2 regions of the uncultured Citricoccus sp. genome follow, and region 1 is predicted to be linked to the other one. Evidence: riboswitches for the same ligand, from Rfam matches in the RefSeq annotation. Region 1 holds a riboswitch; the other holds the start of a gene.
What was found. Region 1 has a riboswitch for S-adenosylmethionine ahead of Q0283_RS10175 (LLM class flavin-dependent oxidoreductase). Riboswitches for the same ligand answer to the same signal wherever they lie in the genome.
Positions count from the first base shown of each region.

Region 2: another riboswitch for S-adenosylmethionine. It lies ahead of Q0283_RS17155 (O-acetylhomoserine aminocarboxypropyltransferase/cysteine synthase family protein); the one in region 1 lies ahead of Q0283_RS10175 (LLM class flavin-dependent oxidoreductase).

Region 1 is NZ_CALMQR010000080.1:6,058-10,686, forward strand. It holds gene Q0283_RS10160 (hypothetical protein) at 1-1,249, shown strand, start outside; gene Q0283_RS10165 (sigma-70 family RNA polymerase sigma factor) at 1,386-1,991, shown strand; gene Q0283_RS10170 (anti-sigma factor) at 1,991-2,788, shown strand; SAM riboswitch class I at 2,847-2,948, shown strand; gene Q0283_RS10175 (LLM class flavin-dependent oxidoreductase) at 2,959-4,410, shown strand; gene Q0283_RS10180 (YtxH domain-containing protein) at 4,509-4,629, opposite strand, start outside.
Region 2 is NZ_CALMQR010000152.1:12,751-17,379, reverse strand. It holds gene Q0283_RS17170 (aminoglycoside phosphotransferase family protein) at 1-745, opposite strand, end outside; gene Q0283_RS17165 (CPBP family intramembrane glutamic endopeptidase) at 827-1,711, shown strand; gene Q0283_RS17160 (VOC family protein) at 1,829-2,485, opposite strand; SAM riboswitch class IV at 2,626-2,740, shown strand; gene Q0283_RS17155 (O-acetylhomoserine aminocarboxypropyltransferase/cysteine synthase family protein) at 2,813-4,189, shown strand; gene Q0283_RS17150 (homoserine O-acetyltransferase) at 4,207-4,629, shown strand, end outside.

The DNA.
Region 1 (4,629 bases):
CGGAGGGGACGCAGGCGCGCAACCGGACCAGTCCACCGCCTCGGCGTCGATGTCCGCCTCGCCCTCGGCCTCCGCGAACACGTCCGGGGGCATGGAGGGCGGTGCGTCGGAGGACATGCCGATGCCGGCCTCCACCGGTGACCCGTTCGCCGACGCCCGGACCGCCGCGGCCCACATGCCCAAGACCGCCGAGACCCTGGCCACCGGATTCGCCACCGCGGCAGACGTGGGGGGAGACCCCTCCTCCGACGCGGCGACCGTGCGAGCCACCTTGACGGCACAACTGCAGGAGCACGTCTACCTGGCCGGGATGACGGTGGCCACGGCCTACGCCACCGAACTCGACAGCCCGGAGACCGAACTGGCCTCCGCCGCCCTGGACGAGAACTCCCAGGAGCTGGCAGCCACCATCGAGGCCGCCTCGGACGCGGAGACCTCGGAGGCGTTCCTGCAGCTGTGGCGCGAGCACATCGGCTACTTCGTGGACTACGCCGCGGCCGCCAAGGGTGGGGACGCGGCCGCCAAGGAGCAGGCGATGGCGGACCTCGAGGGGTACACGCAGGAAGCCGGCTCGTTCTTCGAGAAGCTCACGGGCGGCGAGCTGCCGGCCGGGGCCGTCACGGAGTCCCTGCACGGCCATGTGGACACCCTCACCATGGCCATCGACGGCCTCGCAGCCGGCGACCCGGCCGCCTACGACGACCTGCGGATGGCCGCGCACCACGTCGGCGAGGCGGCGGCCACCATCTCCGGTGGCGTCGTCACGGCCACCGGGATGGAAGGCGACCCGATGGACGACGCCGCCACGCTGCGGGCTCAGCTCACCTACGACCTGCAGGAGCACGTCTACCTCGCCGGGATCGCCGTGTTCACCGCCTACACCGCACAGGGTGGCACCGACTCGGAGGCCTTCACCGCGGCGGCCGCCACCCTGGACACCAATTCGAAGGCCCTCGCCGAGAAGATCGGCTCGCTGGCCGGCGAGGAGCAGGGCACGGCGTTCCTGGAACTGTGGCGTGAGCACATCGGGTTCTTCGTGGACTATGCGCAGGCCCGGGCCGGTGGGGACACCGAGGCCGCCGAGCAGGCCCTGATGGACCTGGACGGATACCGCCCGCAGGCCGGGGAGTTCTTCGAGGAGATCAGCGGTGGAGAACTGCCGGCCGCGGACATCGCCGAGGGGCTGGGCATGCACGTGGAGACGCTCTCCGGGGCCATCGACTCGATGGCGGAGGCCCTCGTCCCGTGACCGGTCCGGGCCGGTGACCGGCGCACGGCGTCCCGGTTGCCCCCAGGGGCATCCCGGGACGCCGCGGTCGAACCAGCGCCACGCCGATCCTGGCCTCGCCTCGCACGGGGGAGCAGGGCGCGGATACGCTGGCCGGATGACGCGCGACGCCGGACCGGGGACCACGCCCCCAGGCCCGCGCCCGCGGACCGGGGCCGGTGAGGACCAGTTGGTGGACCACCTCCGGCGCAGCGCCCAGGGGGATCAGCAGGCCTTCGCCGCCTTCTACGACGCCGTCGCCCCGCGTGCGTATGGCCTGGCCCTGCGCGTGGTGCGGGACCGGGACCTGGCGGCTGACGTCACCCAGGAGGCCCTGCTGGACGCCTGGCGTGGCGCCGGGGGGTACCGCCGCGAGCGGGGATCGGTGATCGGCTGGGTCTGCTCGATCACCCACCGGCGGGCCGTGGACCTGGTGCGATCCACCCAGTCCCGACGCGACCGGGAGCTCCGGGCAGGCGCGGCATCCTTTGGCCGGGACCACGACGACGTCTCCGAGGCGGTGACCGACGCCGAGGACCGGGGCCGGGTGGCCGACTGCCTGGGTGCGCTGACGGCCCTGGAACACGAGGCCGTCACGGCCGCATACTACGGCGGGCTCTCGTACCGAGAGGTCGCCGACCGGCTCGGGGCCAAGCTCGCCACCGTGAAATCACGGATGCGCACCGGCCTGCACCGACTACTGGACTGCCTGGGGGTGGAGTGATGGCCGACGAACGGGAACTGCTCGCCGCCTGGGCCCTTAATGCCGTGGACGAGGCCGAGCGGCGCCGGATCGAGGAGCGATTGCGCGTCGACCCCGTCCTGCGGGCCGAGGCCGACGCCCTGCTGCGGGCCACGGACGGTCTGGGCACCCGCGAGAACGCGGCGCCGCCTGCCGGGCTGAGGGACCGCGTCCTGGGCGCCGTCGACGCCGAGGCCAGGTCCCTCCGGTCCGCACACACCGGGGTGCGTCCCGAGGCGACGTCCGCCGGTGCCGCCACCGCGGGATCGCAGGATCCGGACGCGCCCACCAGCCTGCGGGACCAGCGGGAACGACGCTGGCCCGGCCGCCGTCGGGCCTGGACCGCGGTGGCCGCCACTGCGGCGGCGGCCGCGACCGCCGCAGTGCTGCTCCTCGCCCAGCCGTGGCAGGACGGGGGCCTGACGCAGCAGGACCAGGTGGTGGCCATCGAACAGGTACTCGGACAGGACGGAGCCCGTCAGGAGACGGCACCCGTGGCGGGCGGCGGCACAGTCGAGGTCGCGCGGGCCCCCTCGGGCGAGACCGTGGTGGCCGCCCGGGGCCTTGCTGCCCCGGAGGGTGACCGCGTCTACCAATTGTGGACCCTCGAGGGCGATCAGTCGCCCCGGTCCGCGGGGCTCCTGGAACTCGACGACGGTCTGGCCCTCGTCCGGCTGCCCGAGGTGCCGGCCAGGGCGGCGCTGGCCCTCACCCTCGAGCCCGCCGGGGGATCGCCGGCCCCCACCACGGATCCTGTCGTGGTGGTGGCCGCGGGCTGACGTCACCGGAGGACACCGGATTCGTCCCGGCCCCGGACGGTGTGCTCCAATTGCCCGGTAACCATCCAGAGCGGCCGAGAGACCTGGCTCGTCGACGCCGCAGCAACCACCACGCGCCCCCGGGGCGCGGGACCGGTGCTACCGCCAGGACCGATGGAAGGAGCATCACCATGACGTCATCGAATGCCCAGAACACCACCGCCGGACTGCCCGCAGGGGTGCCGACCACCCCCGCCGGCCGGCGCGAGATCCTCTTCAACGCCTTCGACATGAACTGCGTGGCCCACCAGTCCCCCGGCCTGTGGCGCCACCCGGACGACCACGCCCGCGACTACAACACCCTGGGCTACTGGACGGGGCTGGCCCAGACGCTGGAGAAGGGGCTGTTCGACGGCATCTTCATCGCCGACGTCCTGGGTCCCTACGACGTCTACGGCAGCTCGGACGAGGCCACCCTGAAGGCCGGCACCCAGGTGCCCACCAACGACCCGATCCTTGTGGTCCCGCCGATGGCCGCCGTGACCAAGCACCTCACCTTCGGCGTCACCGCGGGCACCGCCTACGAGCACCCGTACGCCTTCGCACGCCGCCTGGCCACGCTGGACCACCTCACCGAGGGCCGCGTGGGCTGGAACGTCGTGACGGGCTACCTGCCCTCGGCCGCCCGGAACTTCGGGCACGAGGACCAGATGGAGCACGACGAGCGCTACAACCACGCCGACGAGTACCTCGACGTGGTCTACAAGCTGCTCGAGGGCTCGTGGGAGGACGACGCGGTCGTCAACGACAAGGAGTCGGGCGTCTTCATCGACCCGTCCAAGGTCCACCGCATCGAGCACGAGGGCACGTACTTCAAGACCCCCGGCATCGCCTTCACCGAGCCGTCCAAGCAGCGCACCCCCGTGATCTACCAGGCCGGCGCCTCCACGCGCGGCCGGGCCTTCGCCGGCAAGCACGCCGAGGCCGTGTTCATCAACTCGCCCACGGCCGAACTGATCAAGGGCACCGCGGCGAAGCTCCGCCGGGCCGCCGTCGAGGCCGGCCGCGATCCGTACGACCTCCGCATCATGTCCATGCAGACCATCGTCACGGGTGCCACCGACGAGGAGGCACAGGCCAAGTACGAGGAGCTCACGAAGTACATCGACGTCGAGGGCGGCCTCGTGCTGATGAGCGGCTGGATGGGCATCGACCTGTCCCAGTTCGACCTCGACGAGCCGCTGGGCGACGTGGAGTCCAACGCCATCCAGTCCACCATCGAGACCTTCAAGAAGGCCTCGGGGGACGACGGCAACCCGTGGACGGTGCGGCGCATCGCCGAGTGGTGCGGCGTGGGCGGGTTCGGCCCGGTCATCATCGGCTCCGGCGAGACCGTGGCGAGGGAACTGGTCCGCATCCAGGACGAGACCGATGTGGACGGGTTCAACCTCGCCTACCACATCACCCCGGGCACCTTCGAGGACATCGTGCAGTACGTGGTCCCGGAACTGCAGAAGCTGGGCCGCTACAAGACCGAGTACACCGAGGGCACCATGCGCCACAAGCTGTTCGGCCGGGGTGACCACCTGCCCCAGAACCACTACGGGGCCTCCTTCGCACTGCGCAACCGCGTGCAGGCCTGACCACCGGGCCCCCGGATCACCAGGGCCCGACGACGAGAAGACCCCGGTTCGCTGGGCGGGAACCGGGGTCTTCTCCTGTCATGCGGGAGGCGGGACGCTCAGTAGCGGTCCGGTCCGCTGCCTCCGGAGGTCTGGGACGGACCGGGGGTCGGAGTGCCGCCCTGCTGGCCGGTGCCGGATGTCCCCTCGGACTCCTTGACGGCGGTGTCGTAGGACGTG
Region 2 (4,629 bases), on a different contig from region 1:
AGTCGAGGATCCCGGTCAGGACCCGGTCCCCGCCGGAACGCTTCCAGCGCATGTTGTGCCCGGCCAGGTCCCCGTGCACGAGGGACGGGGCCACCACCGGGTCCTGCGTCCACGCGGTCAGGGTGGCCAGCAGGTCCCCGGCGGTCTCCGGGAAGGCCGCCGCGGTCACCGCCGGATGGTCGGCGGCCCACTCGCCGTCCCACAATTGCCCGCCGTAGGTCTCCCGCAGGCGCGCCGGCAGCTGGCGCACCGTCCGCACGCGTTCGGCCGTCCACGGCCCGCGGTAGGCGAACGGCGGGCCCAGGTGCGGTTCCAGGGCGGCGGTGTCCACGGCCGCCAGCGCCTCGCACAGTCCGCGCAGCACCACCGGGTCGCCCTCGTGCGGGGGATGCGCCCGGCCGGGCAGGTACTCCTGCACCACGGCGGCCGTCCCGTCCGCACCGGTGACCACCTCGGTGAGGGGCACGGGCAGGGCGACGGGGAGCTGGGCCGTGCTCGTCAGGGCCTGCACGAGCGCGACGTTCGCCGGCAGCCGCCCGGCGGCCACCGCGTTCCGGGCCATCCTCACCGCCCCCACACCGGGCAGCACCAGCACACGGTGGAATTGCCCGCCCTCCTCCACGGTGCCCGCGGACCAGTCCGCCGTGGCCAGCCGGTCCGCCGCCGCGGGGGAGGCGCTGACCAGCGGACGCGCGGAGGCGGCACGGGCGAGCGCGAGGTCGGCTGCGGTGGGTGGGGAGGCCATGGATCCACGGTAACCGGGCCCGGGGCCGCGATCCGCCGGTCGCTGCGGGTGTCCCTCGGCGGCCCTTCCTACACTGGTGCGGTGAGCACCCCCGCAGCCTCCCGGCCGACCGACCGCCTGCGCCCCTCGGCCATCACCCCGCCCTCGGCCGGCACGGTCCGCTGGGAGATCGCGATCGTGCTCGGGCTGTCCCTGGGCCAGTCGGCCGTCTACGCGATCGTCAACCTGCTGGAGAAGATGAGCCGGGGCCCGCTGTCCGGGCAGACCACCACGCTGAACCCGCCGCTGGCGGACCGGCAGTACTGGGACCTCACGTACCAGCTGCTGGACATCGTCTTCGCCCTGGTGCCGGTACTGCTGGTGTTCCACCTGCTGGTGATCCGCGGCCGCAATCCGTTCCGGACCTTCGGCCTGGACGCCCGTCGTCCGGGGGCCGACCTGGCCTGGGGCGGGGCCCTGTTCGTGGCGATCGGCCTGGGGACCCTGGCGGTCTACGCGGCCGGGCGGGCGGCCGGGGTAACCACGGCCATCGTGGGCAGCGCGCTGGACGAGTACTGGTGGACCACCCCGGTCCTGGTGCTCTCCGCGCTGCGGCACGCGCTGCTGGAGGAGGTCATCGTGGTGGCCTGGCTCTTCGACCGGCTCGGCTACCTGCAGCAACTGAGGTCCGGGCTGGACCCGGCCCGGCCCGGCGAGCCCGGTGGGCTGCGCACCTGGGCGAGCGGCGCCGTCGTCCCCCTGAACGCCACGACCGTGGTGGTGGGATGCGCGGTCCTGCGCGGGGCCTATCACCTGTACCAGGGGATCGGGCCGGGAGTGGGGAACCTGCTCATGGGATTGGTGTTCGGTGCGCTGTACGTGCGCTACCGGCGCGTGATGCCCCTGGTCGTGGCCCACCTGCTGCTGGACGTGACCGGGTTCGTGGCCTACCCGGCCCTGGCCCGGCTGGGGCTGTTCGGCACCTGAGCCCGGCCCGCGCCGCCTGTTCCGGTCGGCTCCACGCGGGACCGGCGGGCGTCCTGGACGCGAAGGCCCCCGCCCACCGGGCCGGGGGCCGGGAGGGGGCGGGGGCCGCGGGGCGCGTCAGAGGGTGACGGTGCCCTTGGGGGTCTCGAAGGTGACCTCGAGGATGCCGGGCGTGCCGGAGGGGGACTCGTAGATGACGTTGAGGTCCTCGACCCTCTGCTCGGGGTCGTCCAGTCCCAGCCAGCCCCGCACCCGGTCCCGCGATCCGGCGATCGTGATGGAGGACAGCTCCGCCTGCGGCTCCGCGGCGCGGGAGGGGTGCAGCTCCTCCATGCCGTCATCCCAGCGCAGCAGGTAGGGCACCTGCGGGTCGGCGATGAGGCCCTTGATGCCGATCTGGCGCCAGGTCAGCTCGCGGCCGTCCGGGAACTTGCGGTTGCCCGGAACGGACTGGCGCTCGAGCCGTTCCTCGAACGGGGCCAGGTCGTCCACGGCCACGCACCAGCCCATCCAGCCGCCGCCCATCTCGGAGCGGGCGCGCACGGCCTGTCCGAACGGGGCCTTGCCGGAGGAGGGGTGGTCGAGTACCTCGACGACCTCCAGGTACTGGTGCTTGCGCAACGGGAAGATGGCGTTGCGGGTGCCGAAGCGGGGGTGGACCCCGCCCTTGACTCGCTCGATGCCCAGGGCATCGGCGATCCGGGCCACCGCGGCGGGGAGGCCCTCTTCGGGGCCGACGGCGTACGAGACGTGATCAAGGCGCATCATGCCCATATCGTCCCACTTCCCCGTGGCGGAGATCGCTTAGGTTACCCTCACTTGAAAAGTTGCGCAGATCACACTCCGGCGGGGCCGCGGTCACACTGTGACCGAACGGGATGACCCGCTCGCACCGATCTGGCAGACTGGGCGCAGGTCATGAGCGCCAGCATCGAGCCCCGGCTTGCTGGCCGGCAACCCTCCAGCTCGCGGTGGGGTGCCCCGGGTGAGGACCAGGCGGGTGTCGACCGGCACCTGCAAGCGCGGGCCACCACGGCGCGGCATGCTTCACGGCACCGTGATGCCACCGGGTGGCCCTGGACGGATACAGGAGCCATGTCGATGACTGACACCCCGAACCAGGCCACCCCGGACACCGACCCGGCCGGCGCCACGGACTCCGCCGCGAACTGGGGCTTCGAGACCCGGCAGGTGCACGCCGGCATCCCGGAGGTCAACCCCTTCGGCGCCACCGCGCTGCCGATCATCCAGTCCAACTCCTTCGACTTCCCCTCCCACGAGGTCGCCGCCGACCGGTTCGCCCTGAAGGACCTCGGGCCCATCTACACCCGCATCGGCAACCCGACCCAGGAGGCCGTGGAGGGCAAGATCGCCGCCCTCGAGGGCGGGGTGGGCGCCCTGCTGCTGGCCTCCGGGCAGGCGGCCACCACCTTCTCCGTGCTCAACCTCGCCGGTGCGGGGGACCACGTGGTGGTCTCGGCCTCCCTCTACGGCGGCACCCAGAACCTGTTCAAGCACACCCTGGCCAAGATCGGCATCACCACCACCTTCGTCCAGGACCCGGACGACCTGGAGGAGTGGGCGGGCGCCGTCCGGGACACCACGAAGCTGCTGTTCGCCGAGTCCCTCGGCAACCCGCGCGGGGACGTGCCGGACCTGCGGGGCATCGCCGACGTCGCCCACGCCGCCGGCGTGCCGTTCATCGTGGACAACACCCTGGCCACCCCCTACCTGCTGCGGCCCATCGAGCACGGCGCGGACGTGGTCGTGCACTCGGCCACCAAGTACCTCGGCGGCCACGCCGTGGCCATGGGCGGGGTCATCGTGGACGCCGGGACCTTTGACTACGCCTCCCAGCCGGAGCGCTTCCCGGGCTTCAACACCCCGGACGAGAGCTACAACGGACTGGTGTTCGCCCGGGACCTGGGCGTCGGGGGCATCCTCGGTGCCAACCTCGCCTACATCCTGAAGGCCCGCGTGCAGTTGCTGCGCGACCTCGGCAGCTCGATCAGCCCGTTCAACGCCTTCCTGCTCAACCTCGGCCTGGAGACCCTGTCCCTGCGGATGGAGCGTCACGTGGCCAACGCGCAGAGGGTCGCCGACTACCTGGACGGCCACGCCCAGGCCGAGGCCGTGATCTACCCGGGCCTGGCGTCCAGCCCCTGGTACGAGCGCGCGCAGCAGTACCTGCCCCAGGGCGCCGGCGGCTTCGTGTCCTTCGAGATCGCCGGTGGCCGCGAGGCCGGCGCGCGGTTCGTGGACGCCCTGCGCCTGCACCACCAGGTGGCCAACATCGGCGACATCCGTTCGCTCGTCATCCACCCGGCCTCCACCACGCACTCCCAGTTGACGGAGGCCGAGCAGCGCGCCGCCGGTGTCACCCCCGGCCTGGTCCGGCTCTCGGTGGGCGTGGAGAGCATCGATGACATCCTGGCGGACCTCGAGGAGGGGTTCGCCGCCGCCAACGTCAGCGCGTGAGGCACGGAGGGACCCCCATGACCATGACCAGCCCCCACCAGACCCGCACCGCCCTTCCCGACGGCGGCCTGCACTCCCGGCGGATCGGCGCCTTCGACTTCGAGGCCGGCGGTCACCTGCCCGCCGTGGAGATCGCCTACGAGACCTGGGGCACGCTGAACGCGGACAGGTCCAACGCCGTGCTGGTGCTGCACGCCCTGACCGGTTCCACCCACGTGGCCGCCTCCACCGGGGAACCGGAGGCCGGCTGGTGGGAGGGCATCATCGGACCGGGCGCGCCGGTGGACACCGATCAGTGGTTCGTGGTGGCCCCCAACATGCTGGGCGGCTGCTACGGGACGACCGGTCCGTCCTCGCTGGACGCGGACGGCACCCCGTGGGGTTCGCGGTTCCCGTTCACCACCATCCGGGACTCCGTCCATGCCGAGGCCCGCCTCGCG